DNA from 2 places in the Streptomyces sp. NPDC000151 genome. Region 1 is predicted to be linked to the other one. Evidence: riboswitches for the same ligand, from Rfam matches in the RefSeq annotation. Region 1 holds a riboswitch; the other holds the start of a gene.
What was found. Region 1 has a riboswitch for cyclic di-AMP ahead of ABT381_RS11515 (M23 family metallopeptidase). Riboswitches for the same ligand answer to the same signal wherever they lie in the genome.
Positions count from the first base shown of each region.

Region 2: another riboswitch for cyclic di-AMP. It lies ahead of ABT381_RS27585 (M23 family metallopeptidase); the one in region 1 lies ahead of ABT381_RS11515 (M23 family metallopeptidase).

Region 1 covers NZ_JBEPFC010000027.1:40,191-44,568, reverse strand. The annotation lists gene ABT381_RS11525 (M16 family metallopeptidase) at 1-919, shown strand, start outside; gene ABT381_RS11520 (M16 family metallopeptidase) at 940-2,307, shown strand; cyclic di-AMP (ydaO/yuaA leader) riboswitch at 2,652-2,809, shown strand; gene ABT381_RS11515 (M23 family metallopeptidase) at 2,822-3,655, shown strand; gene ABT381_RS11510 (GntR family transcriptional regulator) at 3,920-4,378, shown strand, end outside.
Region 2 covers NZ_JBEPFC010000127.1:8,057-12,434, reverse strand. The annotation lists gene ABT381_RS27595 (aldo/keto reductase) at 1-990, opposite strand, end outside; gene ABT381_RS27590 (VOC family protein) at 1,070-1,501, opposite strand; gene ABT381_RS27585 (M23 family metallopeptidase) at 1,971-3,149, opposite strand; cyclic di-AMP (ydaO/yuaA leader) riboswitch at 3,161-3,303, opposite strand; gene ABT381_RS27580 (DUF2332 domain-containing protein) at 3,579-4,378, shown strand, end outside.

The DNA of each region.
Region 1 (4,378 bases):
GACGGCGATGGCCTACCCCGAGGGCCACCCGTACCACCACACGCCCATCGGGTCCATGGCCGACCTGGACGCCGCCTCCCTGGAGGACGCGCGGAACTTCTTCCGCACGTACTACGCGCCCAACAACGCCGTGCTGTCCATCGTGGGCGACATCGACCCCGAGCGGACCCTCGCCTGGGTGGAGAAGTACTTCGGCTCCATCCCCGGCCACGACGGCAAGCAGCCGCCGCGGGACGGCTCGCTGCCCGAGATCATGGGCCGGGAGCTGCGCGAGGTCGTCGAGGAGGAGGTGCCCTCGCGCGCCCTCATGGCGGCGTACCGGCTGCCGCACGACGGCACCCGTGAGGCTGATGCCGCGGACGTCGCGTTGACGATCCTGGGTGGCGGCGAGTCCTCCCGGCTCTACAACCGCCTGGTGCGCCGCGACCGCAGCGCCGTCGCGGCGGGCTTCGGCCTGCTGCGCCTGGCGGGCGCGCCCTCGCTGGGCTGGCTGGACGTGAAGACCTCGCACGGCGTCGAGGTGCCCGCCATCGAGCGGGCCGTCGACGAGGAGCTGAAGCGCTTCGCCGAGGAGGGCCCGACCGCCGAGGAGATGGAGCGCGCGCAGGCCCAGTTGGAGCGCGAGTGGCTGGACCGCCTGGAGACGGTCGCCGGGCGCGCGGACGAACTGGCCCGGTACGCGGTGCTGTTCGGCGACCCGCAGCTCGCGCTGAGCGCCGTACAGCGCGTTCTGGACATCACCCCGGACGAGGTGCAGGCGGTCGCCGCCGCCCGGCTGCGCCCCGACAACCGCGCGGTGCTGGTCTACGAGCCGACCCTGCCCGCCGGGGCCGAGGCCGCGGCCGCCGGGGAGCCGGAGCCCGCCGCGGCCGCCGTCCAGAACGACACCGAGACCAAGACCGAGGAGGCGGCCCAGTGACCGACGCCGTGACCCCGACCATGACCTTCCACCCGCAGCCGCAGGCCGGGCAGCCGAAGCCGTGGGCGTTCCCGGCCCCGGTGCGCGGCGCGCTCGGCAACGGCCTGACGGTGCTGCGCGCCGACCGCCCGGGCCAGCAGGTCGTGGCCGTCGAGATCAACCTCGTCGCGCCGCTGGACGCCGAGCCCGAGGGCCTGGACGGCGTCGCCACGATCATGGCGCGGGCGTTCTCCGAGGGAACCGACAAGCACGACGCCGAGGAGTTCGCCGCCGAGCTGGAGCGCTGCGGCGCCACGCTGGACGCGCACGCGGACCACCCCGGCCTCCGCGTCTCCCTGGAGGTGCCGGCCTCCCGCCTCGTGAAGGCGCTCGGCCTGCTCGCCGACGCCCTGCGCGCCCCGGCCTTCCCGGACAGCGAGGTCGAGCGCCTGGTGCGCAACCGCCTGGACGAGATCCCGCACGAGCTGGCCAACCCGGCCCGGCGCGCCGCGATGGCCCTCTCCAAGGAGCTGTTCCCGGCCACCTCCCGGATGTCCCGGCCGCGCCAGGGCACCGAGGAGACGGTGGCGCGCATCGACGCCGCCGCTGTCCGCGCCTTCTACGAGGCGCACGTACGCCCCGCCACGGCCACCGCCGTCATCGTCGGCGACTTCACCGGGGTGGACCTCGACGCGGCGCTGGAGGAGACCCTGGGCGCGTGGACCGGCTCCGCCGCCGAGCCGGTGGCCGCCTCCCCCATCACCGCCGACGACAGCGGCCGTGTGGTCATCGTCGACCGGCCCGGCGCCGTCCAGACGCAGCTGCTGATCGGCCGCATCGGCGCCGACCGGCACGACCGCGTCTGGCCCGCCCAGGTGCTCGGCACGTACTGCCTGGGCGGCACGCTCACCTCCCGCCTGGACCGCGTGCTGCGCGAGGAGAAGGGCTACACCTACGGCGTACGGGCCTTCGGGCAGGTGCTGCGCTCCTCCGGTGACGGCACGGGCGCGGCGATGCTGGCCATAAGCGGTTCGGTGGACACGGAGTCCACGGGTCCGGCGCTGGAGGACCTGTGGAAGGTGCTGCGGACGCTGGCCGCCGAGGGCCTGACCGACGCCGAGCGCGACGTGGCGGTGCAGAATCTGGTCGGCGTGGCGCCGCTGAAGTACGAGACGGCCGCCGCCGTCGCCGGGACGCTGGCCGACCAGGTCGAGCAGCACCTCCCCGACGACTTCCAGGCGGAGCTGTACCGGCGCATGGCCGAGACCGGCACGGTCGAGGCGACCGCCGCCGCGGTCAGCGCCTTCCCGGTGGACCGGCTCGTCACGGTCCTGGTGGGCGATGCCGCGCAGATCGCGGAGCCGGTGCGGAAGCTGGGCATCGGCGAGGTGTCGGTCGTCACGGGCTGACGCGGGGCGGGCCGGCGGCGGTCGCGGACCGGCGCCGTCCCGGGGCGGTTGCGGTGGTGAATTCGCCTGCGCGGTACGGCGGAAGGACGGGCCGGAACGCGTCGTACCGGTCCCGTCACTGGGTGTCTTGAACCGTGCCAACGCCGCTCACATAGCAGGACATAAAGGGTCCCGGGCCGCCAAAGCGGCCCGGGATCTTCGTTTTTGTCCGGAATGCTGTAGGTGGTTGCCTCCGCCCCGTGTGGCGTCCGGCACAAACTCTCGATTCTGTTTGCTGATCGCGAGATGTCCCCTTTAGCGTCGGTCCGGCTGTTCGTCAGAACTGCGCCGCGCCCGCGGCCGCCGGACAGTCATCGCCGAGTCCCCGTACGGCGCGAGCCAGGGGAGCCGGGGACCCACATGTCCCCTTGGGGTGAATCGGCGTCCTCTCCGGAGGCCGCCGTAGGAGACCTTCCTGCTCCGAACCCGTCAGCTAACCCGGTAGGCGAGAAGGAAGGAAAGGAGTGCGCCGGTCATGGCGTTCACCCGTGCCACCGGCAAGCACCGCCGCCCCGGCCGTGCTGCCCGGACCACCCGCAACATCGCCGGCATAGCCGCCGCGACCGGTGTCGTCGTGTCCATCGCCTCCCCGGCGCTGGCCGCCGCCGAGGACCCGGCCGCCACCGACACCGGCCTGACCCGCGCCATCGCCGACACCGGCGACCGGGTCGCCGACAACATCGTGGCCCAGGCCGACGCGCAGGAGGAGGCCGCCGAGGTCGCCGCCGCCCGTACGCAGGTCGAGGACGCCGCCGTCAAGAACGCCGAGGCCGCCAAGAAGAAGGCCCAGGAGGCTCAGCGCAAGGCCGCGGCCGAGGCGGCCGAGAAGAAGGCCGCCGCCAAGAAGAAGGCGGCGGAGAAGCGCGCCTCGCGCTCCGACGCCCGTACCACGCTCAGCGCCAGTGGCTTCGTCGCGCCGATCGCCGGCAGCTACGTCTCCACCCCGTACAAGGCGTCCAGCGGCCTGTGGTCCTCCGGCAGCCACACCGGCATCGACTTCCACGCCGCCTCCGGCACCGCCGTCCACGCCGTCGGCGCGGGCACGGTCGTCGAGGCCGGCTGGGGCGGCGCGTACGGCAACAACATCGTCCTCAAGATGAACGACGGCACCTACACCCAGTACGGCCACCTGTCGTCCATCGGCGTCTCCGTGGGCCAGCGGGTCTCCGCGAACCAGCAGATCGCGCTGTCCGGCAACACCGGCAACACCACCGGCCCGCACCTGCACTTCGAGGCGCGCACCGGCCCGGAGTACGGCTCGGACATCGACCCGATCGCGTACCTGCGTTCGCACGGCGTCAGCGTCTGAGGGACCCGAGCCTCTGAGGGGCCGCGCACCGTACGGCGTTCCCCGTGTACCACCCGAAGCCCCGGCCCCCGGCCGGGGCTTCGGCGTCTCCGTATGCGCTCCCGTTGCGCTCCCGTCCCCGCCTCCCCGGAACTCCCGCCCATTGGCCAAAAAATATCCATGAATTCGTGACGGCCATCGGAAATGCCGGTCCGGTGTCATAGAGTCACGGAAAAGGCGCCGCCCGGACGGCGTTTCCAGAGGATTACGGCGGAGGCACGGACGATGCGAGGGAACATTTCGGCGCATGCGGTCTGCACGGCGATTCGCGACGACATCGTCTCCGGAACGTTCCCGCCCGGCTCCCGGCTGATCGAGGAACTGCTCGCGTCCCGGTACGGCGTCTCCCGCGTCCCCGTACGCGAAGCGCTGCGCACGCTGGAGTCCGAGGGGTTCGTCACCACGCGGCGGCACGCGGGCGCGTGTGTGGCCGAGCCGACCGAGCAGGAGGCCGCCGACCTCCTGGACATCCGCCTCCTCCTGGAGCCCCTGGGCGCCGCCCGCGCCGCGGCCCGCCGCTCGGCCGCCCATCTGAAGGTACTGCGCGGCCTGGTCCGCCTGGGGCGTGCGAGGGCCCGCCACGGCAGCGCCGCCGACCTGCGGCAACTGGACTGCTGGTTCCACGAGACGCTCGCCCAGGCGTCCGGCAGCGCGAGCATGACGGCGCTGCTCACCCAGCTGCGC
Region 2 (4,378 bases), on a different contig from region 1:
CGCCGAGGCGTCCGTCAGGAGGGTGAGGTCCTCGTGGGTGAGGGGGAGGGTGCCGAGGGCCAGGAGGGCCGGGAGCTGGGCGACCGTGCGGGCGCTGGCGATCGGGGCCGTGACGGTGGGCTGGGCGGCGAGCCAGGCGAGGGCGACGGTGGCCTGTTCGGCGTCGTGGCGGGCCGCGACCTCGTCCAGGGCGGCCAGGACGCGGCGGCCGCGCTCGGTGGCGAGGTGTGCGGCGGCCTTGCCGGAGCGGGCGCTGTCCACGTCGGTGCCCGGACGGTACTTGCCGGTCAGGAAGCCGGAGGCAAGGCCGTAGTACGGCATGGCGCCCAGACCGTGGCGGGCGGCGATGTCGCGCAGCGGGCCCTCGTACGTGTCGCGGGAGACGAGGTTGTAGTGCGGCTGGAGGGCGACGTACTTGGCCAGGCCCTCGCGTTCGGAGAATTCGAGTGAGGCCTGGAGCCGCTCGGGCGAGATGTTGGAGGCGCCGATCTCGCGGACCTTGCCGGCCTTCACCAGGTCGTCGAGGGTGGAGATGATCTCGGAGACCTCGACGGACTCGTCGTCGTAGTGGGTGTAGTAGAGGTCGATGTGATCGGTGCGGAGGCGGGTCAGGGACTCGTCGACGGCCGCCTTGATGTTGGCGGCGGACAGGCCCTTGCGGTCGGGGAGGGCGCCGACCTTCGTGGCGATGACGAGGTCGGAGCGGTTGCCGCGGGCGGTGTGCCAGTCGCCGATGATCGTCTCGGATTCGCCGCCCTTGTTGCCGGGGGCGAAGACGGAGTAGGCGTCGGCCGTGTCGATGAAGTTGCCGCCGGCCCCGGTGAACGCGTCCAGCACCTCGAAGGACGTCGCCACGTCGGCGGTCCAGCCGAAGACGTTGCCGCCGAGGGAGAGGGGGGAGACCGTGAGCGAGCCCAGGGGCTTGGTGGCGGCGACGGGGACGGGGCCGTGGCCGGGCGTGGGGGCGGAAGAAGCGGAAGACGTGGACATGTGAGCGTCAGCGGGGTTGGGAGGCGGAGTTATTCCGGGACGTGACGGGGCGTCACTCGAATGCCGACTGCCTGCCGCCCTAGCGGTTACTGAGCGGGGACGGTGCCTCCTGGACCGTCCAGCCGTTGCCGTCGGGGTCCTTGAAGAACATGAAGGAGTTCCACGTCTCGCCGCGGCCTTCGGCCCAGCCCTCGGCGCCGAGATGCTGTACCGGACCGACCTCCACCCCGCGCCGTACCAGCTCCGCGTGGGCCGCTTCGATGTCCACCACGCACAGCTGCAGGCCCTGGAGCGAGCCCGGGGCCATGGCGGACTGGCCGGGTGCCGGCGGCAGGCCCTGGATGAGGGCGATCGAGCAGCGCGAACCGGGCGGGGTCAGCTGGATGATCCGTACCCCTTCGGCGACTTGCGAGTCCACGTCGGCCTTGAAGCCGCACTGTTCTTCGTAGAAGCGCTTCGCACGGTCCTGGTCGGTGACGGGGACGGTGACAACTTCGAGGGTCCACTCCACTGGGGCCGTCCTTGGCTCGGCGCCGTTCTTCTTGGGGCGCGGTGGCGGGGGCCCGTTCATTCTGCGGGAGCGGGATGGGTTGCGCTCGCCGGACGGCCGAAGATACGCCCGGCGGCCCGATGGCCCCCGCGGTGTGCGGGTGGCCATCAGGGCCGCCGTGGTGTGCGGGCCCGCGCTACGCGGAGACCCGGCCGTCGGCCACCGCCTCTCCCCTCCTGCTAGTACGCCCGGTTCCCGGTCGCGGCGGAGCGGGGCGCACGAGGCGGCGGCGACGGCGGACAAGTGCCCCGGACGGGCGGACGGAAGCCCGGCGGGCGGAGGATGGCCCGAAGGCGCGCCCGAAGACGACCCCGAAGGCGACCCCGGAGAGCGGGCGTTCTCAGACCTTCACGCCATCGTCGTCATCAGACGTCGTCATCAGACGTCGTCGTCAGGCGTCGTCGTCAGGCGTCGTCGTCAGGCGTCGTCGTCAGACCTTCAGCCCGTGGTCGCGCAGCCACGGCATCGGGTCGACCGGCGTGTCCGGGCTCGGGCGGACCTCCAGGTGGAGGTGCGGGCCCGTGACATTGCCAGTGGCGCCGACCCGGCCGATGACGTCGCCGGCGTTCACCTTGCCCGAGGTCTTCACCATCGAGGAGAGGTGGCAGTACCAGAGCTCGGTGCCGTCGTCGAGGGTGACGACGATGCGGTAGCCGTACGAGCCCGCCCAGCCGGCCTGCGTGATCGTGCCGCCGTGCACGGCCTTGGCCGGGGTACCGGTCGGGGCGGCGAAGTCCAGCCCTGTGTGGTCGGCGGCCCAGCGGTCGCCGCCCTGTCCGAAGGTGGCGGTGATGGTGAAAGAGGAGACCGGGAGGGTGTAGCTCTTGGCCAGTTCGGCGAGCTCGGCGGCGCGGGCGGCGGCCGCCTTCTTGCGCGCCTCTTCCTCGGCCTTGGCCTTGGCTTCCGCCGCGGCCTTCTTCTTCGCGCTCTCGGCGTGCTTCTGGCGCTCGGCCGCGTCCGCCTCGGCCTGCTGGACCGCGGCCTGTTCGGCGGTCTCGCGGGCCTCCTGGTCGGCGGAGCTCTGCGCCTGTTCGGCCTGCTCCAGGATGCGGGCGCGGAGCGCCTCGCCGCCGCCCTGCGCGGACTCGCCGCCGCCCGCCCGGGTGAACGGGCCGCCCTGCGCACCGTCCGCGCCCGTACCGGAGGAGTCGTGGGAGACCAGACCGCCGATGCCCGGCAGGCTCTCCGCCGCGGGGAGTTTCTCGGATACGTGTTCGGCCATGCTGCCCAGGTCGGGCATGGATATGGAGACCTGCGGCTTGCCCTGCGCGGAGGCCATGCCGCCCGCGCCGACCGCCGCGATGACGCCGACGCCCAGGACCGTACTGCTGCGGGCGAGGCCGCCGCCGCGCTGCTTGGCCACGCGGTGCCGGCCGCGTACGGGGCGTACGGACTCCTCGGTGGGGTTCCACTCCTCCCACGGGCCGCCCGCCGCACCCGGATCGCTCACGGCGGGGAAGGTGGCGGTGTCGGCGGGCGCCGGCTCGGCGTGCGTCCTGGGGGACTCGTGGGTGCCGTGCGCCGCGTACGCATCGTGGGTGCGGTACGAGTCGTGCGCGAGGTGCGGGGACCCGGGAGACGGGTCGGGGGCAGGCTTGTTGGACGCCACGGGGGCGCACTCCTTTCCTTCCTTCTCGCCTACCGGGTTAGCTGACGGGTTCGGAGCAGGAAGGTCTCCTACGGGCGGCTCCGGGGGGAGTCGTCCGATTCACCCCAAGGTGGTGGTTCCCCGGTTCCCTGGGCAGGTGGTGCGGTGGTGAAGTGCGCTTATGGGATTCGGCGTCGGCCGCGCGGTGCCGCCTCTTGCGACGGCTGGTCCGACCGCGCTGCGTTATCGGACAGTAATGGACGGGACGGCCGGATTCCAAGCGTTCCCCGGAATCCGTACGCCCGCTGAGCTGGACTTATGCCACCAGTCATGACCAAATGGGGGCGAGTTGACCGGGCATCGGAAACCCGTAGCGGACTGATCGTTTGTCAGTTGTTATGCGGAGGGGTGCGCAGCGATTACGTACAGTGAGAGCAGTAACGTCTGATCATGGTCGTCAACAGCGCGCAGGCAGTGGCGGATCGGTACGCGGAGTTCTCGTGGCAGCAGGCGCGGGGCGAGTCCGAAGCGCATGAGGAGCTGACCGCCCGCATCAGCCAGGACCCGGAATTCTGCGACTTCCTGGGCGCCTCCCTGCCGCCCGGCAACAAGCAGCAGCCCAATCTCCTGCTCGCCGCCGTCCGTTACCTCGACGGCCCGCACGCCGACCAGGGGCCGCGCGGCGACTTCGCGTACCGCACGTGGCGCGAGTGGACGATCCGGCACTGGGACGACGTACGCGACGTCATGATGCGGCGGCTCACGCAGACCAACGAACCCGCGCGCTGCGCCACACTGCTGCCGCTCCTCGCCCGGCTCCCCCAGCCGCTCGCGCTCCTGGAGGTCGGCGCGTCGGCCGGGCTGTGCCTGCACCCGGACCGGTACCGCTATCGCTACGACGACGGACCGGAGTTCGGCGCTCCGGACAGCCCGGTCGTCTTTTCCTGCCGTACGTCCCCGGGCACGCCGGTACCGACCGGGCTGCCCCGGATCGCCTGGCGGGCGGGGATCGACCTGAACCCGCTCGACGTGGCCGACGCCGACGACGTGCGCTGGCTCCAGGCGCTGATCTGGCCCGGGTCGACGCCCGATGCGGCGGAACGTCAGCGGCGTCAGCGCGACGCCATCGAGGCCGTACGGCAGGCACCGCCGGCTCCGCTCGTGCGCGGCGACCTCCTGGACGAGCTGCCCGCGCTGGCCGCGCGGGCGCCGCGCGACGCGACGCTGGTGGTCTTCCACACGGCCGTGCT